DNA from 3 places in the Metabacillus sp. KJ11-3 genome. Region 1 is predicted to be linked to each of the others. Evidence: a T-box and tRNA genes for the amino acid it is inferred to sense, from the RefSeq annotation. Region 1 holds a T-box; the other regions hold tRNA genes.
The links. The T-box of region 1 lies ahead of pheS (phenylalanine--tRNA ligase subunit alpha). A T-box ahead of a tRNA ligase gene usually reads a tRNA of that ligase, here a tRNA-Phe.

Region 2: it has a tRNA-Phe gene. The T-box ahead of pheS (phenylalanine--tRNA ligase subunit alpha) is inferred to sense a tRNA for this amino acid. The anticodon was not compared.
Region 3: it has a tRNA-Phe gene. The T-box ahead of pheS (phenylalanine--tRNA ligase subunit alpha) is inferred to sense a tRNA for this amino acid. The anticodon was not compared.

What each region holds. Positions count from the first base shown of each region.
Region 1 is NZ_CM147865.1:879,165-889,219, forward strand. Features, by position in the region: gene AC0L8O_RS04530 (M42 family metallopeptidase) at 1-88, shown strand, start outside; gene sspI (small acid-soluble spore protein SspI) at 119-337, opposite strand; gene AC0L8O_RS04540 (TrmH family RNA methyltransferase) at 496-1,248, shown strand; T-box leader at 1,305-1,545, shown strand; gene pheS (phenylalanine--tRNA ligase subunit alpha) at 1,613-2,647, shown strand; gene pheT (phenylalanine--tRNA ligase subunit beta) at 2,666-5,080, shown strand; gene rnhC (ribonuclease HIII) at 5,257-6,189, opposite strand; gene zapA (cell division protein ZapA) at 6,307-6,579, shown strand; gene AC0L8O_RS04565 (CvpA family protein) at 6,589-7,128, shown strand; gene polX (DNA polymerase/3'-5' exonuclease PolX) at 7,331-9,055, shown strand; gene AC0L8O_RS04575 (endonuclease MutS2) at 9,115-10,055, shown strand, end outside.
Region 2 is NZ_CM147865.1:2,953,104-2,963,158, reverse strand. Features, by position in the region: gene AC0L8O_RS15115 (hypothetical protein) at 1-415, shown strand, start outside; gene AC0L8O_RS15110 (3'-5' exonuclease) at 526-1,485, opposite strand; gene AC0L8O_RS15105 (hypothetical protein) at 1,630-2,022, shown strand; gene AC0L8O_RS15100 (erythromycin esterase family protein) at 2,199-3,467, opposite strand; gene AC0L8O_RS15095 (hypothetical protein) at 3,475-3,783, opposite strand; gene AC0L8O_RS15090 (DUF1292 domain-containing protein) at 3,873-4,127, opposite strand; rRNA gene rrf (5S ribosomal RNA) at 4,462-4,577, shown strand; tRNA gene AC0L8O_RS15080 (tRNA-Glu) at 4,607-4,681, shown strand; tRNA gene AC0L8O_RS15075 (tRNA-Val) at 4,749-4,824, shown strand; tRNA gene AC0L8O_RS15070 (tRNA-Leu) at 4,846-4,931, shown strand; tRNA gene AC0L8O_RS15065 (tRNA-Gly) at 4,942-5,016, shown strand; tRNA gene AC0L8O_RS15060 (tRNA-Leu) at 5,023-5,111, shown strand; tRNA gene AC0L8O_RS15055 (tRNA-Arg) at 5,121-5,197, shown strand; tRNA gene AC0L8O_RS15050 (tRNA-Pro) at 5,203-5,279, shown strand; tRNA gene AC0L8O_RS15045 (tRNA-Ala) at 5,288-5,363, shown strand; tRNA gene AC0L8O_RS15040 (tRNA-Met) at 5,519-5,595, shown strand; tRNA gene AC0L8O_RS15035 (tRNA-Ser) at 5,614-5,706, shown strand; tRNA gene AC0L8O_RS15030 (tRNA-Met) at 5,735-5,811, shown strand; tRNA gene AC0L8O_RS15025 (tRNA-Asp) at 5,841-5,917, shown strand; tRNA gene AC0L8O_RS15020 (tRNA-Phe) at 6,303-6,375, shown strand; tRNA gene AC0L8O_RS15015 (tRNA-Tyr) at 6,386-6,469, shown strand; tRNA gene AC0L8O_RS15010 (tRNA-Trp) at 6,483-6,556, shown strand; tRNA gene AC0L8O_RS15005 (tRNA-His) at 6,568-6,643, shown strand; tRNA gene AC0L8O_RS15000 (tRNA-Gln) at 6,856-6,930, shown strand; tRNA gene AC0L8O_RS14995 (tRNA-Cys) at 6,937-7,010, shown strand; tRNA gene AC0L8O_RS14990 (tRNA-Gly) at 7,024-7,097, shown strand; tRNA gene AC0L8O_RS14985 (tRNA-Ile) at 7,122-7,198, shown strand; tRNA gene AC0L8O_RS14980 (tRNA-Asn) at 7,208-7,282, shown strand; tRNA gene AC0L8O_RS14975 (tRNA-Arg) at 7,315-7,388, shown strand; gene AC0L8O_RS14970 (PadR family transcriptional regulator) at 7,558-8,301, shown strand; gene AC0L8O_RS14965 (ABC transporter ATP-binding protein) at 8,301-10,037, shown strand; gene AC0L8O_RS14960 (hypothetical protein) at 10,030-10,055, shown strand, end outside.
Region 3 is NZ_CM147865.1:677,191-687,245, reverse strand. Features, by position in the region: gene glgB (1,4-alpha-glucan branching enzyme) at 1-1,697, opposite strand, end outside; tRNA gene AC0L8O_RS03585 (tRNA-Glu) at 2,607-2,678, opposite strand; tRNA gene AC0L8O_RS03580 (tRNA-Ser) at 2,696-2,786, opposite strand; tRNA gene AC0L8O_RS03575 (tRNA-Asn) at 2,794-2,868, opposite strand; tRNA gene AC0L8O_RS03570 (tRNA-Ile) at 2,879-2,955, opposite strand; tRNA gene AC0L8O_RS03565 (tRNA-Gly) at 2,964-3,037, opposite strand; tRNA gene AC0L8O_RS03560 (tRNA-His) at 3,044-3,119, opposite strand; tRNA gene AC0L8O_RS03555 (tRNA-Phe) at 3,145-3,220, opposite strand; tRNA gene AC0L8O_RS03550 (tRNA-Asp) at 3,401-3,477, opposite strand; tRNA gene AC0L8O_RS03545 (tRNA-Met) at 3,502-3,578, opposite strand; tRNA gene AC0L8O_RS03540 (tRNA-Ser) at 3,628-3,720, opposite strand; tRNA gene AC0L8O_RS03535 (tRNA-Ile) at 3,731-3,807, opposite strand; tRNA gene AC0L8O_RS03530 (tRNA-Met) at 3,834-3,910, opposite strand; tRNA gene AC0L8O_RS03525 (tRNA-Ala) at 3,936-4,011, opposite strand; tRNA gene AC0L8O_RS03520 (tRNA-Pro) at 4,028-4,104, opposite strand; tRNA gene AC0L8O_RS03515 (tRNA-Arg) at 4,177-4,253, opposite strand; tRNA gene AC0L8O_RS03510 (tRNA-Leu) at 4,263-4,351, opposite strand; tRNA gene AC0L8O_RS03505 (tRNA-Gly) at 4,358-4,432, opposite strand; tRNA gene AC0L8O_RS03500 (tRNA-Leu) at 4,443-4,528, opposite strand; tRNA gene AC0L8O_RS03495 (tRNA-Lys) at 4,541-4,616, opposite strand; tRNA gene AC0L8O_RS03490 (tRNA-Thr) at 4,783-4,858, opposite strand; tRNA gene AC0L8O_RS03485 (tRNA-Val) at 4,868-4,943, opposite strand; rRNA gene rrf (5S ribosomal RNA) at 5,028-5,143, opposite strand; rRNA gene AC0L8O_RS03475 (23S ribosomal RNA) at 5,272-8,202, opposite strand; rRNA gene AC0L8O_RS03470 (16S ribosomal RNA) at 8,562-10,055, opposite strand, start outside.

The sequences.
Region 1 (10,055 bases):
TGATGATTATGAAAATGCTGTTAAGCTTATAGCTGAAGTAATTAAACGATTAGACCGTGAAACAGTAAATAAAATTACTTTTGATTAAAAAATGCTGGGGGAATTCCCCAGCATTTTTTTACTGTACATTTTTATTAAGACCTTGCTCCAGTGTTGTTAACATTTCTTTTTTATCACCTTCATTTGCATTCTGCCAAATGACCTCAAAGAGGACTCCTAAACCTGGCAGCATTTTTTCCTCACCACTTTGAATAGCATCCACAATGGTGTCTTGTAGCTGATCTTGATTATTTCCTGAAACATTTGAGATAACCGCATGACGAAGGTTTAAATTCACTTGCATTACACTCCTTTTAAAAGTAGTCATAGCTAAAAATCTAGTTTTTAGAAGATGATGACTAGATAACAGCTTTTAAAGATAGAATTTGTTAATTACGTAAGAATTATGTATGATTGGAAAGAGAAATTGGAATAGTTCAAAAAGGGAGTATGAAAGTGGAGCGGATTGAATCAGTTAAAAACCCAAAAGTGAAACAATGGAAGAAGCTACATACAAAAAAAGAGCGTGAAAATACCGGTACATTTATAATTGAAGGCTTTCACTTAGTTGAAGAGGCTTTAAAAAATAAAGAAATGATCAAAATACTTATTATTTCAGAAGAAATAAGTTTGCCACATACCTGGGATGTCGATAATATTAATATTACTTTTGTTACGAAAGATGTGATGAAAGCAATTAGTGATACAGAGGCTCCACAAGGAGTGGCAGCCATTTGTGAGTTTCAGATAACTTACACACCTGAAAAGTGGACAAAAGTGTTATTAGTAGATAGTGTTCAAGATCCTGGTAACTTGGGAACGATTATTCGTACAGCAGATGCAGCTGGAATAGACGGAGTGATTTTAGGTGAAGGAACAGTTGATCATTTTAACTCTAAAGTAATTCGTTCCAGTCAAGGTTCATTATTTCATTTACCAATCATAAAAGGCAGTCTAGATGAGTGGCTGAATGTTTATAAGAACAACAACATCCCTGTCTACGGCACATCTTTGCAAAATGGAGTAAGTTATAAAGAAGTTCCAGAAGCTGACCAGTTTTGTCTCCTCCTTGGAAACGAAGGTAGTGGTGTAAAAAAAGATTTATTAGATCAAACAACTAAAAATCTGTACATTCCTATTTATGGTGGAGCAGAATCGTTAAATGTTGCAATTGCCGCAGGCATTCTTCTTTATCATTTGCGAAAATAGGCAGGTTGCGGGAACATATTGTTTTGATTATAATAAGATAGACATTACATATATGAAACAAAACGATGACAGAGACTAGTAATTTACAGTTCGTTCATTCAGGGAGAAAATGCCGAGACTGAGAGCATTTTTTGGATAAAAGTAAATGAATTCACCTCTCGAGTTGACACTTGGACCGTTAAATAGACGTAAAGGTGTTCCGGTTTTTACCGTTATGGAAATGAAGTGAGCTATACTTAGGGCAAAATCAAAGTATAGCTAACAAGGGTGGTAACGCGAATTCAACTCGTCCCTTTTATGGGGCGGGTTTTTTATTTTGCAAAAAAACCGCTAATGAGGTTTTTAAATAAAGGAGGAAAAACAAATGCAGGAGCAATTAAAACAGCTTCAACAAGAGGCGCTTGAAAAAGTGGAACAAGCGCAGGATTTAAAGGCATTAAATGATATTCGTGTCGCTTATTTAGGGAAAAAAGGGCCGATTACAGAAGTGTTGAGAGGAATGGGAAAGCTATCGGCTGAAGAACGCCCTGTTATGGGGGCACTTGCAAATGAAGTAAGAGAAGCAATTGCAACATCTATTTCAAGCAAGCAGGAGCATTTAGAACAACTGGCTGTTGAACAAAAGCTGGCAACAGAAACGATCGATGTAACATTACCTGGTCGTCCAGTAAAAGTTGGGAATCATCATCCGATTACGGCTGTTGTTGAAGAAATTGAAGATTTATTCCTTGGAATGGGCTATCAAATTGCAGAAGGCCCTGAAGTGGAATCAGATTATTATAACTTTGAAGCATTAAATCTTCCGAAAGGTCATCCGGCACGAGATATGCAGGATTCCTTCTATATTACAGAAGAACTGCTTTTACGTACACACACTTCACCTGTTCAGGCTAGAACAATGGAAAAACATGAAGGAAAAGGGCCTGTTAAAGTTATTTGTCCTGGTAAGGTATATCGACGTGATAACGATGACGCGACACACTCACATCAATTCACACAGATTGAAGGACTTGTTGTTGATGAAAATATCAGCATGAGTGATTTAAAAGGTACACTTGAAGTATTTGCTAAAAAGATGTTCGGTGAAGAACGTGAAATTCGCCTTCGTCCTAGCTTTTTCCCATTTACAGAGCCTTCAGTAGAGGTTGATGTATCCTGCTTCTCATGTGGTGGAAAAGGATGTAATGTGTGTAAAGGTACAGGCTGGATTGAAATTCTAGGAGCTGGAATGGTTCATCCAAATGTCCTTGAAATGGCAGGATTTGATTCAAAGAAATACAGCGGATTTGCTTTTGGGATGGGTCCTGAGCGTATCGCAATGCTAAAATACGGTATTGATGATATCCGTCATTTCTATACAGATGATGTACGATTCTTAAAACAATTCAAACGAGCGTAAAAAGGAGGATATAACAATATGTTTGTTTCATATAAATGGTTAGCAGAATATGTTGACCTGTCAGGAATCACACCTGATGAGTTAGCTGAAAAAATTACACGTAGCGGAATTGAAGTAGAAGGTGTTGACGTTTTAAACGATGGCATAAAGGGCGTTGTCATTGGTCACGTCGTTGAAAAAGAGCAACATCCGGATGCAGACAAATTAAATAAATGTCAAGTTGATTTGGGGAATGGTGAGCTTACACAAATCATTTGCGGTGCCAAAAACGTTGATAAAGGTCAGAAAGTCGCAGTTGCTACAGTAGGTGCAGTTTTACCTGGTAACTTTAAAATTAAAAAGGCAAAACTTCGTGGTGAAGTCTCTAACGGAATGATTTGTTCCCTTCAGGAGCTTGGTATTGAGTCCAAGCTAGTGGCTAAAGAATATTCAGAAGGGATCTTCGTATTCCCAAATGATGTAGAAGTAGGGGCAGATGCACTGGAACAGTTGAATCTAGATGATGCTGTACTTGAGCTTGGATTAACTCCAAACCGTGCTGACGCATTAAGTATGCTTGGTGTTGCTCATGAAGTAGCTGCAATATTAGGTCGCAAAGTGAAGTATCCGGAAATCTCATATGAAAATTCTTCAGAAAAAGCATCAGATTTAGTTGATGTAAAAGTAGATGCACCGGAAGATAATCCATTATACATTGCGAAGGTCATTAAAAACGTAACGATTGCACCTTCACCTTTATGGATGCAAACACGCCTAATGGCAGCGGGAATTCGTCCTCATAATAATGTGGTTGATATTACAAACTTCGTTTTATTAGAATATGGTCAGCCTCTTCATGCATTTGACTATGATCGGTTAGGATCTAAGGAAATACTTGTTCGACGTGCACAAGATGGCGAAAAAATAGTTACACTTGATGATCAGGAACGATCACTTACTTCCGAACATTTAGTGATTACAAATGGAACTGAACCTGTTGCATTAGCTGGTGTTATGGGTGGAGCAAACTCAGAGGTTCAATCTGACACGAAAACCGTTTTATTGGAATCTGCATTATTTAATGGGGGGCGTATCCGTACAGCTTCAAAAGATCATGGCTTACGTAGTGAAGCAAGTGCACGTTATGAAAAGGGAGTTGATCCTAATCGTGTCCCTGCAGCTGCAGAAAGAGCTGCACAATTAATCTCACTATATGCCGGTGGAGAAGTGTTGGAAGGAAATGTAGAAGTTCGTACTGCTTCTTTTGAGCCAAAAACAGTAAGAACAACGGTTGAAAAAGTGAATCGAGTTCTTGGTATGGATATTTCAGCAGAAGAAATGAAATCCATTCTTGAGCGTCTTCAATTTGAGGTAGTTCTCGATAATTCTACATTGGCAGTGAAAGTTCCTACTCGCCGTGGTGATATTACGATTGAAGAAGATCTTGTAGAAGAAATTGCAAGACTTTACGGATATGATAATATTCCGACAACATTACCTGTTGGTCAAGCAATTCCAGGAAAGCTAACAGAGTATCAGGAAAAACGCCGAAAAGTTCGCCGCTACTTAGAAGGAACAGGTCTTTATCAAGCGATTACTTATTCTCTTTCTAGTGAAGAAAAAGCAGCGAAATTTGCTTTGGAAACGTCTGAACTAACGAGACTTGCTCTACCTATGAGTGAGGAGCGCAGTGTATTACGATTAAGTTTGCTTCCACATTTATTAGATGCATTACGTTACAATCTTGCTCGCCAAATTGATCAGGTAGCATTATATGAAATTGGTTCAGTATTCCTTTCACAAGGCAAAGATGTTCAACCACTTGAAAAAGAACGCCTGTCAGGCGCTATAACAGGGTTATGGCATTCACACTCTTGGCAAGCTGAGAAAAAGCCTGTAGATTTCTATGTAGCAAAAGGTATTTTAGATGGTCTTGTCGACTTATTGGGATTAACCTCTCAAGTTGAATACAAGCAAGCGAAGCGCGAGGGGATGCATCCAGGTCGTACAGCTGAGCTTTATCTTGGTGAAAAGCTTGTTGGTTTTGTAGGGCAGGTTCACCCATCGGTTCAGAAAGAATTGGATTTAACAGAAACATATGTGTTTGAGCTATCATTAGTTGATCTATTAACTACGAATGTAGAAGAAACACGTTATGAAAGCATACCACGTTATCCATCCATCACAAGAGACATCGCATTAGTTGTGAATAAGGATGTTGTCTCAGGTGATATTGAAAAAGTTATCACAGAATCAGGTGGAAAAATGCTAAAAGAAGTAGCTGTATTTGACCTGTATGAAGGTGACCGCCTTGAAGATGGGAAAAAATCAGTTGCTTTCTCATTACGCTACTTTGATCCGGAACGTACGTTAACTGATGAAGATGTTACAAAAACACATCAGAAAGTATTGGATGCTGTTGAAGCGAAGATTGGGGCAACTTTAAGAGGATAATGGATAAAAAACGAATCACTTTGTGTGATTCGTTTTTTTTGGTGTGTGTCGAATTATGTTGAACTTTGTCTAATAGTAAATAAAATCTGAAAATCGAAAATAAATTCTAAGAATCGTTGATAACAGTTAGAAATCGTTAATAAATTGTCAGAATCGAAAATAAATCGATCTACTAACTATTTCTTAGCAATTTTTAAGGCTTTTTCTGTATTGGCAAAATGCTTCTTTGTTATAGAAGCTAAAAACTCACTACCTTTTTTTTGAAGGATCTTTGCAGCAGCAATATCTACTTGTGATCCTGCACCTTTTGGAATCACCACACCCGCTTTTTGGGACAATTTGTAAAATTCTTGAATAAATGAATAACGAGCAATTATGGAAGCAGCCGCAACCGCAAGATGAACACCTTCAGCTTTTGTTGAAAAGTAGATATTTTCTTTATACACTTTTTTTCCTTGAAGATGGTTGAAATAAACACCAGGCACAGCAAATTGATCGATTAGAACACCATCAGGCTTTTCCGGATCAATCTTCATAAGTAAATGATTAATAGCCTGATTATGTAGAATAGCCTTCATTTTTCCTTGTGACATTCCTTGCTGTTGTAGATCATTATATTTTTCATTATGTAAGACAAGCAAACTATAAGGAATTGTTTGAATCAGATCTTTTGCAATTTCACAAATTTGAGGGTCTTTAAGGTTCTTCGAGTCTTTGACACCTAATTCTTTTAATAGTTCAATTTGATCGTTCTTAACATATGCTGCAACAACTGTAATTGGGCCGAAAAAATCTCCTGTGCCCACCTCATCAGAACCAATAATAGACAAGTTTGATATATTTGCCGGTGGTTGATATCCACTAGGTGCTTTTGCAATGGAAGGCTGTTTCCTAGTTGTTTGAGCAACTGTGCCCCATTGCGCAGCCACAGCTTCAGCAGAATTTCCCTGAAAAAGTACTTTTCCGGATTTGTATGCGGTAATCGTACATCCATTTACTTTCGCGGAAAAAACCGCTCCAGGTGGGGTCTTTTCTATTTTGTTTTTGTTATAATAACTCTCCATTTTGGTGATTTGTTCTTGCCCTACTTTTATAACGGAATTCGCCAATTATTACACCCTTTCTAAATAAAAACTAACTATAACTTGTTGCATATGTTCAAAAAATTGTCCTTCTTCCCATATGATAAAGCTTCATGTTATGATATAAATTAGGATTTGCAGGAAATGGAGGATTTATCGTTGTCAAAACGTTCTAAGTCTAAAACAACAGTAGACATATATGGTCAACAATTTTCAATTATTGGTTCTGAAAGCACAAGCCATATTCGAGCTGTTGCTGCAATGGTTGATGATAAAATGAGAGAGATTAATAGTAAAAATCCGTCTCTTGATATAAATAAATTGGCAGTGTTAACAGCTGTTAACGTTGTCCATGACTATTTAAAGCTAAAAGAAGAGTATGAAAAACTCGAGAAACAATTATTTGAAAAGGATTGAAGCTGAAATATGCTAGATTTTGTTTTGTTTATTATTCTATTATTCGGAATATTGGTCGGCTTAAAACGTGGATTTATTCTACAGTTTATTCACTTAGCCGGATTTATCATTTCTTATATTGTAGCATACCAATATTTTGATGATCTTGCACCAAAATTAAAGCTGTGGGTTCCTTACCCGGTATCAGGAGAAGGTCCAACAATATTAACATTACTCAGTGGCGATGACCTTGAGGGAGCTTATTACCGAGCTGTTGCATTTGTATTATTATTTATTGGGACAAAAATTGTTATGCAGATTATTGGATCAATGCTGGACTTTGTGGCACTTCTTCCGATTTTAAAACAATTAAATAGGGCTGCTGGATCAATACTTGGATTTTTAGAGTCATATCTTGTTTTATTTATTATCCTATTTATTGCAGCACTAATTCCAATGGAACAAATTCAAAGTGCTTTAGACCATTCGGTATTAGCAAATCTTATTGTGAACCACACACCTTATTTTTCTGATAAAGTAAATGAACTTTGGATTCAATACATGTCTTAAAAGAGGCTGACTTAAAGAGGGTATTTCTTTCATCACTCGTATATATTGACTACATCCAAGTTTTGTAGAATATATAATGGTGCAGGTGGACTTACCCTTAGTTTAAGTCAGTCTCTTTCCGTAAAAGGTGACTTAAGAATTGTACTTTTTCGTAAATAATGTATCATTTTTATAGAAAGTGCTAGATAAAGAGGTGGAATAAATGAACATTCATAAAAAAGATGTGATCCGATTATTAGAAAAGATAGCGGTTTTAATGGAATTAAAAGGGGAAAATCCTTTTAAAATATCTGCGTTTCGAAAAGCTGCTAACGCTTTAGAAGTGGATGATAGAAGCTTAGCTTTAATTGATGATTTTACGAAGATTCCCGGTATAGGAAAAGGGACTTCAGCTGTGATTAAAGAATTTGTGGAAACGGAAAAATCAGAGGTTCTTGAGCAATTACAAGAGGAAGTGCCTGCAGGTTTACTCCCTTTATTAAAACTGCCGGGTTTAGGTGGTAAAAAGATTGCAAAGCTATATAAGGAATTACACATCGATAGTGTTGAAGCGCTTAAATTAGCCTGTAAAGAAAATAAAATACAAAGTTTAGCGGGATTTGGAAAAAAATCAGAAGAAAAGATTTTAGCTGCGATTGAAGAAATCGGAAGTCGTCCAGAACGCTTACCAATTTCGTTTATGCTTCCAATTGCACAGGAAATCGAGTCATATCTTGAGAAATGTAAGGATATTGAAAGCTACTCACGTGCTGGCAGTTTGAGACGTATGCGTGAAACAATTAAAGATTTAGATTTTATTATATCGACAAATGAACCCAAACATGTAAGGGACCAACTGTTGAACATTCCTAATATTTCGGATGTTATCGCAAACGGTGATACAAAGGTATCTGTCCAGCTTACATATGACTATGAGGTAAGTGTAGATTTTAGACTAGTTAAACCAGCGGAATTTGCCACAACCCTGCATCATTTCACAGGATCGAAGGACCATAATGTCAGAATGAGACAGCTTGCAAAAGACCGTGGAGAAAAGATTAGTGAATATGGCGTAGAAAATGTTGAGACAAATGAAGTGAAAACATTTGAAACAGAAGAGGATTTTTATCAGTATTTTAATCTACCTCATTTCTCTCCTGAAATTCGAGAAGATGGAACAGAGGTTGATTCTTTCCATCATGACATCAAGCTTGTACACTTGGAGGATATAAAAGGTGATCTTCATATGCACTCTACCTGGAGTGATGGAGCTTTTACTATTCGTGAAATGGTTGAAGCGTGTCGCAAAAAAGGGTATCGTTATATCGCCATTACGGACCATTCCCAATATTTAAAGGTAGCAAATGGATTAACTCCTGAGAGACTAAGAGCACAACGACAGGAAATAGATGCCTTAAACGAAGAATATGATGATATTACAATTCTTGCTGGAGTTGAGATGGATATTTTGCCTGATGCTACATTAGATTATGATGACGAATTGCTAGCCGAGATGGATCTTGTCATTGCCTCCATTCATTCAAGTTTTTCTCAATCACAAGAAGTAATTATGGAACGGTTAAAAACAGCGTTACACAATCATCATGTTGACATCATAGCACATCCAACTGGTCGAATCATTGGCAAGCGAAAAGGTTATGATGTAAACATAGATTTGCTTATTCAACTTGCAAAGGAAACAGACACAGCATTAGAGTTAAATGCGAACCCTCAGCGTTTAGACTTGAGTGCAGAACATATTCGCAAGGCCCAAGAAGCGGGTGTGAAAGTTGTCATTAATACAGATGCACATAATATAGACATGTTAGATGATATGGATATTGGTATTTCTACAGCCAAAAAAGGCTGGATTGAACGTGATACGGTTATTAATACATGGGACATTGACCAGCTAAAAGCATTTTTAAACAGACATCATAAGGAATAGCAAATTATCGTTATGATTTAATATTGAAGGTCTGTGTAATTATTAGGAGGTAGACCGAATTGCAGCAGAAAGTTTTGCATGTACTTGAATATGAAAAAGTGAAAGAGCAGCTTATTAAGCATGCTTCATCAACACTTGGCAAAGAAAAGGTTAAAGCGCTCGTACCTTCTAGTGAGTATCAAGAAGTGGCTGTTTCTCAGGAACAAACAGATGAGGCTGCAAAAGTACTCCGACTAAAAGGAAATATCCCATTGGGTGGACTTGTTGACATTAGAGCAACAGTCAAGCGAGCAAAAATCGGCGGAATGCTCAGTTCAGTTGAGCTTATTGAAGTTGCAGGCACTTTATATGCAGGCCGGCAAATGAAACGTTTTATTGAAAAAATGATAGAGGAAGAAATTGAATTAACTCATTTGCCAATCCTTGCTGAGCAAATTGTTGTCATTCATGATTTGGAGAGAAGGATCTCCGAATGTATAGATGATAATGGGTATGTATTGGACAGTGCAAGTGAAACATTAAAAGGCATTCGCCAGCAGCTTAGAACAACCGAGGCAAGAGTAAGAGATAAACTAGAATCAATGATTCGTTCTTCTAATGCATCAAAAATGCTCTCTGATGCGATCATTACGATTCGAAATGATCGTTTTGTATTACCTGTAAAACAGGAGTATAGAGGATCATACGGTGGGATTGTTCATGACCAGTCCAGTTCAGGTGCAACTCTATTTATCGAACCGCAAGTCGTAGTTGACCTAAACAACACTCTTCAACAAGCAAAAGTGAGGGAAAAGGTAGAAACCGACCGTATTCTAGCAAAACTGTCAAATGAAGTAGCCGAAAATAGTAATGATCTCCTGCAGAATGTAGAATGCTTGGCCAATATGGATTTTATGTTCACAAAGGCGAAATATGCAAAACAAATAAAAGGGATAAAGCCTATTGTCAATCAAGAAGGTGTTATCCGCTTGTTTAAAGCAAGACACCCTCTATTACCTGA
Region 2 (10,055 bases), 2.1 Mb from region 1:
TTCTTGGAATGAAATGATAAGCTACGTTTTGCTAGGGATGAATCTTTATACGCTTGTTTTTATAATTGCTGATATTCAAGCTATTCGACTCAGTCCGATTGTACTAACAAAAAATCTTCTTTATATACAGGTTGGGATTAAAGCGAAGTTGGTCGTACCATTTGAAGAGATAAAGGAGATTAGTTATTATAAAGGTCCTGAGAAGTTGTCAAAAGAAGAAAGCAAACAAGTATTTGATGCAGTATTAGCAGATTTCATGAAGGAAAAACCTATATTTGTCATTGAATTTTATCAACCCCAAGAAGTAGGCTTTATGTACGGTTTTAAGAAACAAGTAACAAAAGTTCATCTTTCACCAGATGAACCGGAAAAGTTTTATCAAATGCTAGTAACGAGAATGGGAGATTTGGGATAAATCAAAGGGACTGTCTAAAAAAGAGGCCGTTGAAAAGAGGGGAATAGATAATGTTCTAATCCCTTTTGTTAACAGTTCCTTTTAAGGACAGTCCCTTTAGCATATCTATATTAACTAGCTGTTATTTTTGTTATTCCGTATAAGGTAATCTGCTCTATAGGGCGAAGCAGATGTTCATGCAGTATGACTGTTTTAGAAGAATAAGCAATATGTTCTTCACAAGAATGAACCAAATCTTGATAAAACGCGAGGAAGCATTGGGCATGATGAATATTACTCTTTGAAAAAATGCCGGAGCGGTTGAGGATCACATTTTCATATTTTAATACAGTTCGTCTAATCGGTTTAAGCAGCTTTTTTATATCACGTAAACGATAAGTATGACGAAGTTGTTCAGTTAATTGTTTGGCATCATGTTGTAGTTGGTTTTGTATTTTATCATTCACATTTTTGATATTAACAGGCATTGTATCTTCTATTATCATTTTTTGAACCATAATCAGATCTGACTGAAGAGGTTCATTCATATAGGTTTGAAAGACACGGAAAGTATTAAAAGCATCATACATTGGATTATGCATGTCACCAATAAATTCTAAATCATATAGGTTTAGAGCATCTTCAACAGATACTGGATTTTTGGTAACCCGATCTGTGAATACCTTCTGAAAATCGGTGTACCGTTGCTCAATCTTTTTTAGCGTTCTTTCGGGAATTTCATGTCTTAATGCATCCATTTTTAAGCGAAAGAGATCACTTGGAGACCATGAAAAATACGTTGTTTTTTTAATTCCGCCAATCCACTCGAGGAACTCGCTAAAAACTTCTATAAAATTGGCTGCATCAACTAAGTCATGATCACTTATTCCAGTCAGGGTTTTGCAAAAGTCAGTGAGTGGCTCGGTGCTTTGAGGACGAATAAATTGATCAAAATATGACACTTCCTCTGTCTCAAGTTCATATTTAACAGCACCTAACCGAATGGCCTCCATCGCTTCGAAAGCCATCCCTGTATCTGAGCACAACATTTCAAAGTCAAAAAAACAAATTGCTTGATGTCCGCCATTCATATTCCCCCTCTCAACAGGTAATTATATGTGGCTTATGGAGGAATTGGTAGATACAAATTTTGTTAAATATTTTGCAAGTTTTGTATGTAGCAACATGTCTCCTTTAATCTAAGCATAATTATAGTGTGAGAGGAGTAGATGAACGTGAAAGATGAACTTATCAATAGCTACAAATATATGAAAAAGTTATTAAAGCAATACTCTTATAGTCAACATCCTAATGACTTATATATTTCTTCACTATTAATGGAACTTGTCTCTATAACAAGGTCAACGATCATGATATTGCAACAGGAAGTAATTGCGAAGCGGCGTTTACGTCATGCATTAACAGTTTTATATAGAAGCTATGTTGCTTTTAAAAATGCTTTTTATGGATGGGTGAAGATTACATATGTAAGTGAACCGGCCAATATACAAGTGATTTTTCAAAGAGAAATAATAGTTAATTTCATCGAAAAGCATGTAAGATTAGCAATTCAAAGTATAGAAGAATTTACTGGTAATGAGCTGTCGAGGGAGATAAATAAAAGGTGAAACTTTTATGTGAAAAGGAAAAGATTATGCTGGTTTAATTCATCGAATAAAAGAAAAAGATGAATTCAAAGGTGGAGTAACCAATTGAAATTCATCCTTTTTTATGGACTAAGAAGGGATTTTATTTCAAACTCTTGCTACTAAAAGAAATGAGAGTAGGGAGATGTTTCTATCTTTTATAAAAACACTTCTTCAACCGTTAGTGGATGGAGAGCGTTCGTCACATTAATATAGATAAACAAATCATATCGATTTGGCATGGAAGAAGGAACATAATTTCCGTATTGCTCGTAAGCTGGGTTATAGACGACGCCAATGGCACGATGTCCTATAGGTTTTTGAAACAAATGACGGTTATGTTTAGTAAAATGAATGAATTTATCATAGGGGCCGGCTTTGTGCATAGCATCCTCCCAACTACCTGTTTGCGCGGGAGGAATGAGCATTTGTTCGGGGGCAACTCCCCACTCGTCAGCAGCGATAACTGTGCCTCTATGTGTACCAAATCCAATAATGAAGATGGTCTCAGTACCTTTTTCCTCTCTGAGTAATTGACCTACATTGACAACCCCTTCATTGGCCATATCTGTTGCCCGCGCATCTCCAATATGGGTGTTATGCTCCCAAACAATTCCTTTTGCATGTGCACCATAGAATTCGTGTATTTTATTTAAGGCTTCTACCATATGCCTGTCTCGAATATTCCATGACTCATTATCATTAACGACCATCGTTCTGTAGTAATTCTCAGCATTGGCTGTAATCAGTGCATTCACTTCAAGGTTTAAAATATCTTCAGAGTCAGATATCGTCAGTTTATTTAATATGATCTCAGTTAATAGTTTGGTCACTTCGTTCAAACAGTCTTCACCATAGAAAGAAGCAGATAGCCCGTATTTTTCAGGGCGGCGATTAAAAGGTTCGAAACAAGAAAATGCTTTTTTTGCTATTTCGATTTGTGGGGATTGAATTTTTTCTAAATAAGCGATAATCTCATCAATTGATTCCCATAATGAATAGACGTCAATACCGTAAAATCCTACCTTTTTATCATTTGGCTTGTTGCTATTGTAATCTTTTAGCCAATCGATTAACTCAATCATTTCCTCATTGGCCCACATCCATGTAGGCCAGCGGTGAAAAGAGGCCAAGACTTCTCTTGTGTTTGAAAAAGTGTCGTCATAACCTTTAATATAGTTATTAATTTGATGACAACCTGGCCAATCTCCTTCTACAGCTATATACATAAACCCTTTTTCTGTAATTAGCTTTTTCGAGAGCTCTGCTCTTATCTTGTAAAATTCTGATGTACCATGTGAAGATTCACCAAGTAGCACAAAAGTTTCATTTTTTACTTTACCAACTAAAGAATCAACACCTTCCTGCTTATGGAAAGGACGTGATTCTTCTTTAATAGATTGAATTAGGCTTACACTCATGTTCATCCCTCAATTATTGTTTGTATTCTGCATTGTAGGAGTTATCACCTGAATGTACTGATAATAAGGTGTCAGCATATCCTACAAGTCGGTTGACAATTTCATCTGCAATGAAATAAACAAGCTGATGATTCTTGCTATTATGTAATTCAGGATCATCAAAAATAATTGTTGTATTAATAAAAATGTGCTTCGTGTCATACAAGTTGTAATGAATAATTGCTTTTCCAGGTGCACCACCTGTTACTGGATCATTATATGAGGGTAAAAAAATATACCACTCTTCAGCAGTTGGGGATCGGAAATTTTTGGTGAAAGTCATTCCTTTAATTTCAAGGCCAATTTTGTGTTTAAGATTTTCGTTTATACCTTCTAAAATTTTTTTATTTGACAAACGGGCACCTCCGGAACTTAATCAGCAGGATTTGCATCGACAGCTATTTCATAAGCATCTAAAACCATACTTGTCATTGCAGGGTCATCAATCCCGAATAGATATTGACCGTCTCTCTCATCCTTAACTTGCATAACGAAGATGACGGAGATATCCTCTTTCGGTGTTAATAGGGCGAATGTTTCAGAATTTATAACAATTAAAGCTTCTACTGAAAGCTGTTTTTCTTGTTTATATTCATCAAGAACTGTAATTACATCGCGTTCTCTCATGTGAATCACTCCCTATCATTGTCATTGTTAGTGTTGCCTTTATTAAGGAGTTTATGTCCAAAGAGAGAGCTTTTGTTTCTATCTCTAAAAAGCTTTTTTAAAAAAAGTTAAAATAGGTCTTTTATTTTTTTGAAAAGGATGTTATTATATTTTTTGTCTTCAAGAGAAGGTAACTTGATAAATTGGTGAAAAAAAGGGATTGACACTATATTTTAAGATGTGATACATTATAAATCCTGTGTCATTCAACTAGAAAATTGTAGTGGTTGAAATGAAATAAAAAAGTTCTTGCTTTTTTAGAAAAACTTACTATAATAAAAGTTGTCCTAAATTGTCTGGTAATGATGGCGAAGAGGTCACACCCGTTTCCATGCCGAACACGGAAGTTAAGCTCTTCAGCGCCGATGGTAGTTGGGGGTTTCCCCCTGTGAGAGTAGGACGTTGCCAGGCAGACCAAATTTGGTTTTAATAACATAGTTGGCCCATTGGTCAAGCGGTTAAGACACCGCCCTTTCACGGCGGTAACACGGGTTCGAATCCCGTATGGGTCACCATTTAATGTAGGTATACTAAATGCGCGACGTCATGTCGCAACACATGCACTTGCACATCCTGTGTTTCGGAGGATTAGCTCAGCTGGGAGAGCACCTGCCTTACAAGCAGGGGGTCGGCGGTTCGATCCCGTCATCCTCCACCATTAATTAGTAATACACACCATGCGGGTGTGGCGGAATTGGCAGACGCGCTAGACTTAGGATCTAGTGTCCTTGTGACGTGGGGGTTCAAGTCCCTTCACCCGCACCATTAAAGTTAAGCGGAAGTAGTTCAGTGGTAGAACACCACCTTGCCAAGGTGGGGGTCGCGGGTTCGAATCCCGTCTTCCGCTCCAGTAAGTGCCGGGGTGGCGGAACTGGCAGACGCACAGGACTTAAAATCCTGCGGTAGGTGACTACCGTACCGGTTCGATTCCGGTCCTCGGCACCATGAAATTTAGCGCCCGTAGCTCAATTGGATAGAGCGTTTGACTACGGATCAAAAGGTTAGGGGTTCGACTCCTCTCGGGCGCGCCATAGTACGGGAAGTAGCTCAGCTTGGTAGAGCACTTGGTTTGGGACCAAGGGGTCGCAGGTTCGAATCCTGTCTTCCCGACCATTTAAATTGGGGCCTTAGCTCAGCTGGGAGAGCGCCTGCTTTGCACGCAGGAGGTCAGCGGTTCGATCCCGCTAGGCTCCACCAATTTAAAATTTCTTGACTGAATATGGCGGTGTAGCTCAGCTGGCTAGAGCGGGCCGTAAACATCTTGAATAATCCTCTTTGTAGGCTTGCGAGGAATGTGTCTGTAAGAGACATGACGAGCACCATTTTAAACAGGGAGCGTTTTTAAAAACTATGGCGGTGTAGCTCAGCTGGCTAGAGCGTACGGTTCATACCCGTGAGGTCGTGGGTTCGATTCCCTCCGCCGCTACCATTTTCACATATGAATATTGGAGGAATACCCAAGTCCGGCTGAAGGGATCGGTCTTGAAAACCGACAGGGGTGTCAAAGCCCGCAGGGGTTCGAATCCCCTTTCCTCCTCCATATGTTTTTTTATTTCATTTTTTGTTATCGCGGGGTGGAGCAGTCTGGTAGCTCGTCGGGCTCATAACCCGAAGGTCGCAGGTTCAAATCCTGTCCCCGCAACCAATTTCATTTTAAAAAATAACATCAATAATGGTCCGGTAGTTCAGTTGGTTAGAATGCCTGCCTGTCACGCAGGAGGTCGCGGGTTCGAGTCCCGTCCGGACCGCCATTAACTTTTTAAAGAAACAAATTATTATTGTGATCTAAGTAATGTGTAAGAGGGTTTCGATAAGCGAGAAGGTCGAGGAAGCGACTGAACGAACACCGGAGCGTATGAAAATACGTGAGGATGTGAGCGATGGAGCTGATGAAGAGATTCGAAGCTTAGTGGAAGCCGAAAACTATATTGGCTCGGTAGCTCAGTTGGTAGAGCACGCCCGAATAAGCTACCCTGAATTTATATCAGCGTACTCATCGAGCTGCTTCTTGAACGATCATCCTGAGATGAGGACGATCCACAAATTATCATAGCACTTATACCTTAAAAGTATTAGATCTTAAAATAGGTACTTGAAAAGTAAAATTGCATCTTTTTTCAAATACACATTAATTATGGCTCGGTAGCTCAGTTGGTAGAGCAATGGACTGAAAATCCATGTGTCGGCGGTTCGATTCCGTCCCGAGCCACCTTTTATGTGGAGGGGTAGCGAAGTGGCTAAACGCGGCGGACTGTAAATCCGCTCCTTAGGGTTCGGCAGTTCGAATCTGCCCCCCTCCACCATTTATGTTAAAATAGGGGCATAGTTTAACGGTAGAATAGAGGTCTCCAAAACCTTTGGTGTGGGTTCGATTCCTACTGCCCCTGCCAAGAAAACCATGGCGGTTGTGGCGAAGTGGTTAACGCATCGGATTGTGGTTCCGACATTCGTGGGTTCGATTCCCATCAGCCGCCCCAATATATGTATATAATAAATTCTTAACTCCTGTTAGAAATAATTCCAGATATTCTCTTGCTGGTTTGTGACACGAGATAGGTTTTGAGTGGAACGTTTTATATAGAGAGAATAGTTTATATCAAGACATAGAGTGTACCTAGATGTCGACGATATTTCGCGATGAGGATTCACGTAGCTTAATCGAGGAAGTATATTCTTGAGGGTTATTCAATGGGCTATAGCCAAGCGGTAAGGCATCGCACTTTGACTGCGACATGCGTTGGTTCGAATCCAGCTAGCCCAGCCATTTTGAGGCATCATAGCCAAGTGGTAAGGCCGAGGTCTGCAAAACCTCTATCCCCGGTTCAAATCCGGGTGGTGCCTCCAAAACATTTAATATGCGGGTGTAGTTTAGTGGTAAAACCTCAGCCTTCCAAGCTGATGATGAGGGTTCGATTCCCTTCACCCGCTCCATACATACATATTTCGCTAAAAAATGGGCCTATAGCTCAGCTGGTTAGAGCGCACGCCTGATAAGCGTGAGGTCGATGGTTCGAGTCCATTTAGGCCCACCATGATATTGTTCCGCAGTAGCTCAGTGGTAGAGCTATCGGCTGTTAACCGATCGGTCGCAGGTTCGAATCCTGCCTGCGGAGCCATTTTTATGGAAAAGCAGAGGATAACAAAATATGCGCCTTTAGCTCAGCAGGATAGAGCAACGGCCTTCTAAGCCGTCGGTCAGAGGTTCGAATCCTCTAAGGCGCGTCAGTAAAAGGTTAGTTTCAATTTTGAAACTAACCTTTTTTGTGTTTTTAGCAGAAATAATCCGTCTCCCTCATTAAATAATTCAGTAGGTTTCATTCTTTTTTTGTTGTGTTTCGAAACTATATCGATTAAAATTTATCGTAATAATCGAAATGGATGGAGGGTAAGTATGTTAGGTAATATTAGCCAGGAAATGTTGACATTGCTTACTTTTATAAGCAGAAAACCTATAAAGCAAGGAGAACTATTTCTATCTCTTAGAAATGAGTTAACCGATCCTAGTAGTTGTCTTTATGAAGCAATAGAAAAAGGCTTTGTTCAAAAAGATGAACAGGAAGTTCTATCTTTAACACATAAAGGGTTAAAAACCGCCCTGAAATTTTTTGATAAACAGCCACATTTAAGAGAAAAAATGAAATCTAAATTTACAAAACGTAGAGGTATTATTCAGCTTGCAATTTTGCAGCTACTAAAAGAAGAACCGAGACATGGTTATCAGGTAATGAAGCAGTTGGAGGAAAGAAGTGGCGGCTATTATTCTCCCAGTGCAGGAACCATTTACCCTGCATTACAGGATTTGGTTGAAAAGAAACTAATAGAAGTTAAATTAGATGGAGATAAAAAAATATATGCATTAAATGTGGAAGGGTTAGAATTTATAAACGATTTAATAAATGAAGAAGATGAGATCTTTTGGGAGGAGTGGGCGATGCGGTTGCGATGGAAGCAGTCTGAAGAAGCTTCACTTGTTCGGGAAGAAATGGGTAAGCTTCAACTAGAATTTCATTATGCCATGAAAAGTGTACTATCCGAACCGGAGCTCGCAAAGGATATTCTCTCTATTCTAAAAAGTTGCAGGGGTGAGCTTATTAATTGGTCTGATAAAAAAAGAAATAGTAAAGGTGAGATGTGATGAGTTCTATTAAAAAACTTTTACCTTATGCGAAGCCATACAAGCTATTTGTTATTCTCGCTCCTTTATTGATGGCTTTAGAAGTAACAATGGACTTGTTACAGCCTCTTCTTTTACAAAAAATCATAGATTACGGAATTGCCGAGGATGATACAACGTACGTTATTCAAATGGGAACATTTATGATCATTGCAGCGATTATTGGCTTGATTGGTGGAATAGGTTGTACAATATTTAGCACTAAATCTGCCATCAATATTGCTACCGATATACGACGAGATTTATTTTATAAGATCGAACATTTATCCAGTGAGAATCGCGACAAAATTGGTACTGGTAAATTAATTACAAATGTAACGAGTGATATTAATTCAATTCAACAAGCGGTTATGATGACACTTCGTGTATTTGTAAGAGGTCCTCTGCTATTTATTGGAAGTGTCATGATTGTTTTTTTTCAAGCAAGAGAGCTGTTTCCTATTTTAGTTATGCTTATTCCAATTCTTGTCTTTTTCATTATCCTTCTTTCCAGGAAAGCAGGTGTTTGGTTCAAACGTGTTCAAGAAGCGTTAGATCAGCTAAATTCAAAGCTTCAGGAAAGTATTGCGGGAATTAGGGTTGTAAAAGCATTTGTACGAAATGAATATGAAATAAATTTATTTCATAAAGTGAATGTTTCGCTAACAAATAAAACAAAAATTGCTGAACAAATTATTACAATTCTTATGCCGGTTTTACTTTTTGTGATAAATGTTGGAATGGCTGTTGCTCTTCTTTTTGGAGTTTTTCCGATAGGGGGAAGCACTATACAAGTGGGAGTAATTTTGGCGTTTATTAATTATCTAAACATCATTTTAATGGCGCTCACCTCAAGTAGTATGGTTCTGATGCAGCTTATGAGGGCATTACCTTCAGCAGTTCGAATTCAAGAAGTTTTGGAAATTAATACGGACCGAGCTGAAAATTCATTTGATGAAATGCCAATTAAAGGAGATGTAGAATTTCGGAATGTATCGTTCTCATATAGTAAAAAAGGTGAAAATGTACTAAATTCTATCTCATTTTCTGTTAGTCACGGCGAAAAAATTGGAATTATTGGAGCAACAGGTAGTGGGAAAACAACATTAGTTAAATTGTTTCCAAGATTATATGATGTGGATCACGGAGAGATTTTAATAGATGGACAGAATAGTAAAAACATAAGTTTAAAGCATCTTCGTGGATCTATCGGCTATGTTACACAAAAACCATTTTTATTTTCGGGAAGCATTAAATCCAACCTTATTTATGGTAAAAAGGATGCATCAGAAACCGAGATGCAATTGGCTAGTAAAAATGCATGTGCAGAAGAGTTTATTGAGAAGTTTGATGCCCGTTATGAACATCCTTTAACTCAAGAAGCTACTAATTTATCTGGAGGACAAAAGCAACGATTATCACTTGCAAGAGCATTTGTGCGAAAGCCGTCTATCCTTATTTTGGATGATGCCACATCTGCGATTGATGCCCGGTCAGAAGCAATCATTCTTGATGCATTAAAATCCTCATACCCAAAGACAACAATCTTTATGGTTTCATCAAAGATTTCTTCCATTCTTGATGCAGATAAAATTCTTGTTATGGATGAAGGATCCATAGTGGGAGTAGGAACACATGATGAATTACTGGAGTCGTGTACTGTTTATCAGGAAATCTATCAAACTCAAGTACAGACTGGAGGTGTAATGGTTGAGTAATACTAATAGTGTGGCAAG
Region 3 (10,055 bases), 200 kb from region 1:
GTATCTACTGGGACTCCGACTTTGTAGTCATGATAAACAACCGGCTTAAAATTCAATACCACGACAAGTAGTTCATTTTCTTTTCTACTTTTCCGAATAAAAGAAAAAATACTTTGTTCCCGGTTATTCACATCAATCCACTCGAATCCTTCATCTGAATGATCTAATTCAAAGAGCGGCTTTTGTTTTGAATAGATAGAAAGAAGTTGCTTAAAATAGACTCTCATTTTATTGTGCATTTCATAATCTTCTAGTACCCAATCTAGTTGCTCTAAGTCTTTCCACTCATCATACTGACCAAACTCACCTCCCATAAATAATAGTTTTTTACCTGGATGTGTAAACATAAATCCATATAGGAGCCTTAATTGGGCAAACTTCTGCCAATAATCACCCGGCATTTTATTCAATAAAGATTTTTTTCCATGGACAACTTCATCATGGGAAAAAGGTAAAATGAAGTTTTCAGAAAAAGCATAAATAAGGGAGAATGTTACTTTATGGTGGAGTTCATTTCTACTCTCTGGAGAGGCCTCCATATAAGATAAAATGTCATTCATCCAACCCATATTCCATTTGTAGTTAAAGCCAAGACCACCAGACGAGGTAGGAGCGGTTACCATTGGCCAATCAGTTGAATCCTCAGCAATCATTAAAATATCCGGATCTTTAATAAAAACTGCTTCATTTAATTTCTTTAAAAAAGAAATGGCATAAGGATTTTCCACTAATTCATTAGAATTTGGCCAATACAACATATTTGCAACAGCATCAACTCTAAAACCGTCAACATGGAAGTACTCAATCCAAAACAATGCATTTGAGATTAGGAAGCTTTGTACCTCAGTTTTTCCTAGATCAAAATTTGCAGTTCCCCATATGTAGTTTTCACGATCATGTTCATTTTCATATTCATATGTTGGTTGCCCATCAAACATATATAGTCCGTGAGCATCTTTACAAAAATGTCCTGGAACCCAATCAATAATGACACCTATATTTTCTTCATGACATGCATTAATAAAATGCATAAGATCCTTTGGTTTTCCAAAACGACTTGTTGCAGAAAAATAACCTGTTCCCTGATACCCCCAAGACCGATCATAAGGATGCTCAATGATTGGTAGAAGTTCAATGTGTGTAAAACCATGTTCCAATACGTATGGTATAAGCATTTCAGATAATTCCTGATAACTGTATAACTCTTTTTCATCATTTAACTTCCAAGAACCTAAATGAACTTCGTATATGGCTAAAGGCCGATCATACGGTTGCCTTTGCCGTTTCCTTCTCTTCCATTTTTGATCAGTCCAATTAAATCCTGTTAAATCAGCTATAACTGATGCAGTGTTTGGTCTTACTTCAGATTGAAAGGCATATGGATCAGCCTTTAATAAAGTTTCGTCACTAGAAGTAATAATTTCATATTTATAAATCTCACCTTCTTCAATTCCTTCAATAAATAAGTTCCATATACCCTCCTCACTCATCTTTTTCATTTGATGATTATTCCTATCCCAGTTGTTAAAATTACCGACTACACTAACTTGTTTTGCATGTGGAGCCCAGACACAAAAAGAAGTACCTTTCTTACCATTTTGCTCTGTAAGATGTGCTCCAAAAACTCGAAAACTTTCAAAAGACTGTCCCTCATGAAATAAATGAATATCGTAGTCTGTTAGAGATGTGACGGTCACTTAAGTCACCCTTTCTCTTATTATTATCTATGCTAAAGATTCAATACTTACAAATGAATCCCTTTAATGAAAACGTTCTTTTTTCCGACATAAACCAACAAGGACTCATGATAATTTTTTTATTATTATTCTTTTAAAATTTAAGAGAAATTTTATATGTTAATAGGATGCACGAGGAAAATAGCTGGTATCCCTGTGATAGGAAAAAATTTAATCATTAGATATAATATCCAAATTCCTTACGAAACCGCTTTAATTAGGAAAAACCACCTAAACACACATGTCATATTATTATATAAATAAAATAGTTTTTTCGACTTTTTGTTGGAATTTGTTGAATTTTTTTCAGGTGAAATAATGGTGTTTTTCTGAATTTATGAAGGATTTTCTGTTAAGGTAAAGAATAATTGAATGAAAAGTAAAATATTTTAGTAAAGCAATATTAGAGGTTTTACCTATAGTTTTTCTATGAAAGATTATATATGAATTTATAGAATAGTAATTTAGGGGGATAAGTTATTCATCGTGTGGATGTAGCTATGCCGGGGTGATGATAATGATTTACCTTTCTTAGAGGCAGTGAGACTGCGATGGTGATATAGGTTAGGAGCTTTGCCTTTTTAATTTTTTTAACAGCTATGAAGAACATTGCTGAGGTGTGATTTAAGAGAATTGTCTTTCATATTGGCTACGAAGGACATAACTGAGGATGATTTAAGAGAATTGTCTTTCATAACTCCTATGAAGGACATGACCGAGGGGAATTCAAGAGTATTTGTCTTTCATAAGACCCGAGGTCTGTCTTTCAATTTGTTGTTATCACAATAAGCTTATATAAAACTTTAAACTTCTTATTTAATAATTTACATCAAACAAAAAAACACTGTTAATAAACAGTGTTTTTTGATATGACCCGTACGGGATTCGAACCCGTGTTACCGCCGTGAAAGGGCGGTGTCTTAACCGCTTGACCAACGGGCCTAAGAAAATGATAAAACTGGCGGAGAAGGAGGGATTTGAACCCTCGCGCCGCTTACACGACCTACACCCTTAGCAGGGGCGCCTCTTCAGCCACTTGAGTACTTCCCCATATATATGGCTCCGCAGGCAGGACTCGAACCTGCGACCGATCGGTTAACAGCCGATAGCTCTACCACTGAGCTACTGCGGAATAGTATAAATGGTGGGCCTAAATGGACTCGAACCATCGACCTCACGCTTATCAGGCGTGCGCTCTAACCAGCTGAGCTATAGGCCCATTTATATTGGAGCGGGTGAAGGGAATCGAACCCTCATCATCAGCTTGGAAGGCTGAGGTTTTACCACTAAACTACACCCGCAATATATGGGGCGGCTGATGGGAATCGAACCCACGAATGTCGGAACCACAATCCGATGCGTTAACCACTTCGCCACAACCGCCATTATTTTATTATAATTTATTAAGTGGTGGCTCGGGACGGAATCGAACCGCCGACACATGGATTTTCAGTCCATTGCTCTACCAACTGAGCTACCGAGCCAATATAGTTTTCGGCTTCCGCTAAGCTTCGAATCTCTTCGTCATCTCCCTCACTCACATCCTCACGTATTCTCATACGCTCCGGTGCTCGCTCAGTCGTTTCCTCGACCTTCTCGCTTATCGAAACCCTCTTACACGATAATTAGGTTACAATAATAATTTGCTTCTTAATAAATATCAATGGCGGTCCGGACGGGACTCGAACCCGCGACCTCCTGCGTGACAGGCAGGCATTCTAACCAACTGAACTACCGGACCATTATTTAAATCTTTCAATTAAATTGGTTGCGGGGACAGGATTTGAACCTGCGACCTTCGGGTTATGAGCCCGACGAGCTACCAGACTGCTCCACCCCGCGATAATATGGAGGTATAAAATTAGCCACTGCTTTTTATTCAAAAGCAAAATGGAGGAGGAAAGGGGATTCGAACCCCTGCGGGCTTTGACACCCCTGTCGGTTTTCAAGACCGATCCCTTCAGCCGGACTTGGGTATTCCTCCGTATAGAAAATGGTGGACCTTGTAGGACTCGAACCTACGACCGGACGGTTATGAGCCGTCTGCTCTAACCAGCTGAGCTAAAGGTCCATCTGGTTTATCAAGAATTTTAAGAATGGTAGCGGCGGAGGGAATCGAACCCACGACCTCACGGGTATGAACCGTACGCTCTAGCCAGCTGAGCTACACCGCCATAGTTAATAGTCATCGTTTTAGATTGGTGGAGCCTAGCGGGATCGAACCGCTGACCTCCTGCGTGCAAAGCAGGCGCTCTCCCAGCTGAGCTAAGGCCCCATGTTTTATATCTAAATGGTCGGGAAGACAGGATTCGAACCTGCGACCCCTTGGTCCCAAACCAAGTGCTCTACCAAGCTGAGCTACTTCCCGTTTTATTGGATAAGGGATATGTGAGGTCAATATCTCAATCTCACGTCTGACTTCCTGCTAGATAATTTTCAATGGCGCGCCCGAGAGGAGTCGAACCCCTAACCTTTTGATCCGTAGTCAAACGCTCTATCCAATTGAGCTACGGGCGCTAAAATTCATGGTGCCGAGGACCGGAATCGAACCGGTACGGTAGTCACCTACCGCAGGATTTTAAGTCCTGTGCGTCTGCCAGTTCCGCCACCCCGGCACTTACTGGAGCGGAAGACGGGATTCGAACCCGCGACCCCCACCTTGGCAAGGTGGTGTTCTACCACTGAACTACTTCCGCTTGATATTAATGGTGCGGGTGAAGGGACTTGAACCCCCACGTCACAAGGACACTAGATCCTAAGTCTAGCGCGTCTGCCAATTCCGCCACACCCGCATGGTGTGATAATGGTGAGCCATGAAGGACTCGAACCTTCGACCCTCTGATTAAAAGTCAGATGCTCTACCAACTGAGCTAATGGCTCATCTTATAATGAGATGTAAAAGTATGTTTCTTCTTGTTTTTGACACCCAAATCTCAGGTCGTTTATTCAAGATGTAGCTCGATTTGTGTGCTGATGTAATGCTACAAAGCTTACTCGGTCGTGCTCTACCAACTGAGCTAATGACTAATTAATGAATAATAATGAGTGGTGCCGGCGAGAGGACTTGAACCCCCAACCTACTGATTACAAGTCAGTTGCTCTACCAGTTGAGCTACACCGGCTTAGTATTATGGTGGAGGATGACGGGATCGAACCGCCGACCCCCTGCTTGTAAGGCAGGTGCTCTCCCAGCTGAGCTAATCCTCCGAAGCACTGGATGTGCAAGTGCATGCGTTGCAACAGGACGTCGCGAATTTAGCATGCCTTCGTTTTGTATAACATTCTATTGCAACCTGGCAATGTCCTACTCTCACAGGGGGAAACCCCCAACTACCATCGGCGCTGAAGAGCTTAACTTCCGTGTTCGGCATGGGAACGGGTGTGACCTCTTCGCCATCATCACCAGATAACTGCGACAAGAATGATTATACTATTTTAAAAGAATTTTTCAAGTCTTTTTTTGAAAAAACTTTATATATTCCTTCAAAACTAGATAACGATACACAATTCAATTCACTAAGCATTCGCTTATTATTAGGTTAAGTCCTCGATCGATTAGTATCAGTCAGCTCCACACGTCACCGCGCTTCCACCTCTGACCTATCAACCTGATCATCTTTCAGGGATCTTACTCACTAATGTGATGGGAAATCTCATCTTGAGGGGGGCTTCATGCTTAGATGCTTTCAGCACTTATCCCTTCCGCACATAGCTACCCAGCTATGCCTTTGGCAAGACAACTGGTACACCAGCGGTGCGTCCATCCCGGTCCTCTCGTACTAAGGACAGCTCCTCTCAAATTTCCTACGCCCACGACGGATAGGGACCGAACTGTCTCACGACGTTCTGAACCCAGCTCGCGTACCGCTTTAATGGGCGAACAGCCCAACCCTTGGGACCGACTACAGCCCCAGGATGCGATGAGCCGACATCGAGGTGCCAAACCTCCCCGTCGATGTGGACTCTTGGGGGAGATAAGCCTGTTATCCCCGGGGTAGCTTTTATCCGTTGAGCGATGGCCCTTCCATGCGGAACCACCGGATCACTAAGCCCGACTTTCGTCCCTGCTCGACTTGTAGGTCTCGCAGTCAAGCTCCCTTGTGCCTTTACACTCTACGAATGATTTCCAACCATTCTGAGGGAACCTTTGGGCGCCTCCGTTACATTTTAGGAGGCGACCGCCCCAGTCAAACTGCCCACCTGACACTGTCTCCCAAGCCGATAAGGCTCGCGGGTTAGAATTTCAATACAGCCAGGGTAGTATCCCACCGACGCCTCCACCGAAGCTGGCGCTCCGGCTTCTCAGGCTCCTACCTATCCTGTACAAGCTGTACCAAAATTCAATATCAGGCTACAGTAAAGCTCCACGGGGTCTTTCCGTCCTGTCGCGGGTAACCTGCATCTTCACAGGTACTATAATTTCACCGAGTCTCTCGTTGAGACAGTGCCCAGATCGTTACGCCTTTCGTGCGGGTCGGAACTTACCCGACAAGGAATTTCGCTACCTTAGGACCGTTATAGTTACGGCCGCCGTTTACTGGGGCTTCGGTTCAAAGCTTCGCTTGCGCTAACCTCTCCCCTTAACCTTCCAGCACCGGGCAGGCGTCAGCCCCTATACTTCGCCTTGCGGCTTCGCAGAGACCTGTGTTTTTGCTAAACAGTCGCCTGGGCCTATTCACTGCGGCTTTTCCGGGCTATTCACCCTAAAAAGCACCCCTTCTCCCGAAGTTACGGGGTCATTTTGCCGAGTTCCTTAACGAGAGTTCTCTCGCTCACCTTAGGATTCTCTCCTCGCCTACCTGTGTCGGTTTGCGGTACGGGCACCTCTCACCTCGCTAGAGGCTTTTCTTGGCAGTGTGGAATCAGGAACTTCGGTACTATAGTTCCCTCGCCATCACAGCTCAGCTTATGTGACAATGGGATTTGCCTCATTGTCAGCCTAACTGCTTGGACGCGCATATCCAACAGCGCGCTTACCCTATCCTTCTGCGTCCCCCCATTGCTCAAATGGTGAGGAGGTGGTACAGGAATTTCTACCTGTTGGCCATCGCCTACGCCTTTCGGCCTCGGCTTAGGTCCCGACTAACCCTGAGCGGACGAGCCTTCCTCAGGAAACCTTAGGCATTCGGTGGAGGGGATTCTCACCCCTCTTTCGCTACTCATACCGGCATTCTCACTTCTAAGCGCTCCACCAGTCCTTACGGTCTGGCTTCTCAGCCCTTAGAACGCTCTCCTACCACTGTTCTAAAAGAACAGTCCACAGCTTCGGTGATACGTTTAGCCCCGGTACATTTTCGGCGCAGAGTCACTCGACCAGTGAGCTATTACGCACTCTTTAAATGGTGGCTGCTTCTAAGCCAACATCCTGGTTGTCTAAGCAACTCCACATCCTTTTCCACTTAACGTATACTTTGGGACCTTAGCTGGTGGTCTGGGCTGTTTCCCTCTTGACTACGGATCTTATCACTCGCAGTCTGACTCCTGAACATAAGTCTTTGGCATTCGGAGTTTGACTGAATTCGGTAACCCGATGGGGGCCCCTAGTCCAATCAGTGCTCTACCTCCAAGACTCTCATTTCAAGGCTAGCCCTAAAGCTATTTCGGAGAGAACCAGCTATCTCCAGGTTCGATTGGAATTTCTCCGCTACCCACACCTCATCCCCGCACTTTTCAACGTGCGTGGGTTCGGGCCTCCATTCAGTGTTACCTGAACTTCACCCTGGACATGGGTAGATCACCTGGTTTCGGGTCTACGACCACGTACTCTGCACGCCCTATTCAGACTCGCTTTCGCTGCGGCTCCGTCTTATCAACTTAACCTTGCACGGGATCGTAACTCGCCGGTTCATTCTACAAAAGGCACGCCATTACCCATTAACGGGCTTTGACTACTTGTAGGCACACGGTTTCAGGATCTCTTTCACTCCCCTTCCGGGGTGCTTTTCACCTTTCCCTCACGGTACTGGTTCACTATCGGTCACTAGGGAGTATTTAGCCTTGGGAGATGGTCCTCCCTGCTTCCGACGGGATTTCTCGTGTCCCGCCGTACTCAGGATCCACTCTGGAGGGAACGAAGTTTCAACTACAGGGTTGTTACCTTCTTTGACGGGCCTTTCCAGACCTCTTCATTTACTCCGTTCCTTTGTAACTCCGTATAGAGTGTCCTACAACCCCAAGAGGCAAGCCTCTTGGTTTGGGCTAATTCCGTTTCGCTCGCCGCTACTCAGGAAATCGCGTTTGCTTTCTCTTCCTCCGGGTACTTAGATGTTTCAGTTCCCCGGGTCTGCCTTTATCACCCTATGTATTCAGGTGAAAATACTACTCCATTACGAGCAGTGGGTTTCCCCATTCGGAAATCTCCGGATCAAAGCTTACTTACAGCTCCCCGAAGCATATCGGTGTTAGTACCGTCCTTCATCGGCTCCTAGTGCCAAGGCATCCACCGTGCGCCCTTAACAACTTAACCTTCGGCGAACGATAAGCTGCAGATTACTTCGTTGGCTTCGCGTTCTGCGGTGCTCATGGACAAAATACGTACACTCCGCTCCTCAAACACTCGCCGCCTCGTACTCTTTGCTTCTCCTTCGCCTTAGGATATCAGTACTTACTGAATATCCGTTCTATTATTAAGAGAATCACTAAACTAAGCGTTTAAACTCAGTGAATTACTTGAATTGTTTTTCGTTATCTAGTTTTCAAGGAACATAAATCACAGGATAATCAAATGCTGAATGCATTTTCACTCCTATGTGTTTTCTTACTTATTGAAAGATCGTATGATCTCTCAAAACTAAACAAAATACCAAGCGTACCTCATATCCTTAGAAAGGAGGTGATCCAGCCGCACCTTCCGATACGGCTACCTTGTTACGACTTCACCCCAATCATCTGTCCCACCTTAGGCGGCTGGCTCCTTACGGTTACCCCACCGACTTCGGGTGTTACAAACTCTCGTGGTGTGACGGGCGGTGTGTACAAGGCCCGGGAACGTATTCACCGCGGCATGCTGATCCGCGATTACTAGCGATTCCGGCTTCATGCAGGCGAGTTGCAGCCTGCAATCCGAACTGAGAATGGTTTTATGGGATTCGCTTGACTTCGCAGTCTTGCAGCCCTTTGTACCATCCATTGTAGCACGTGTGTAGCCCAGGTCATAAGGGGCATGATGATTTGACGTCATCCCCACCTTCCTCCGGTTTGTCACCGGCAGTCACCTTAGAGTGCCCAACTGAATGCTGGCAACTAAGATCAAGGGTTGCGCTCGTTGCGGGACTTAACCCAACATCTCACGACACGAGCTGACGACAACCATGCACCACCTGTCACTTCGTCCCCCGAAGGGGAACCTTCTATCTCTAGAAGTAGCGAAGGATGTCAAGACCTGGTAAGGTTCTTCGCGTTGCTTCGAATTAAACCACATGCTCCACCGCTTGTGCGGGCCCCCGTCAATTCCTTTGAGTTTCAGTCTTGCGACCGTACTCCCCAGGCGGAGTGCTTAATGCGTTTGCTGCAGCACTAAAGGGCGGAAACCCTCTAACACTTAGCACTCATCGTTTACGGCGTGGACTACCAGGGTATCTAATCCTGTTCGCTCCCCACGCTTTCGCGCCTCAGCGTCAGTTACAGACCAGAGAGTCGCCTTCGCCACTGGTGTTCCTCCACATCTCTACGCATTTCACCGCTACACGTGGAATTCCACTCTCCTCTTCTGCACTCAAGTTCCCCAGTTTCCAATGACCCTCCACGGTTGAGCCGTGGGCTTTCACATCAGACTTAAGAAACCGCCTGCGCGCGCTTTACGCCCAATAATTCCGGACAACGCTTGCCACCTACGTATTACCGCGGCTGCTGGCACGTAGTTAGCCGTGGCTTTCTGGTTAGGTACCGTCAAGGTACCAGCAGTTACTCTGGTACTTGTTCTTCCCTAACAACAGAACTTTACGACCCGAAGGCCTTCATCGTTCACGCGGCGTTGCTCCGTCAGACTTTCGTCCATTGCGGAAGATTCCCTACTGCTGCCTCCCGTAGGAGTCTGGGCCGTGTCTCAGTCCCAGTGTGGCCGATCACCCTCTCAGGTCGGCTACGCATCGTTGCCTTGGTGAGCCGTTACCTCACCAACTAGCTAATGCGCCGCGGGTCCATCTGTAAGTGACAGCTAAAAGCCGTCTTTCAATTTTAAACCATGCGGTTCAAAATGTTATCCGGTATTAGCTCCGGTTTCCCGGAGTTATCCCAATCTTACAGGCAGGTTACCCACGTGTTACTCACCCGTCCGCCGCTAATCTTTGGGAGCAAGCTCCCTCAGATTCGCTCGACTTG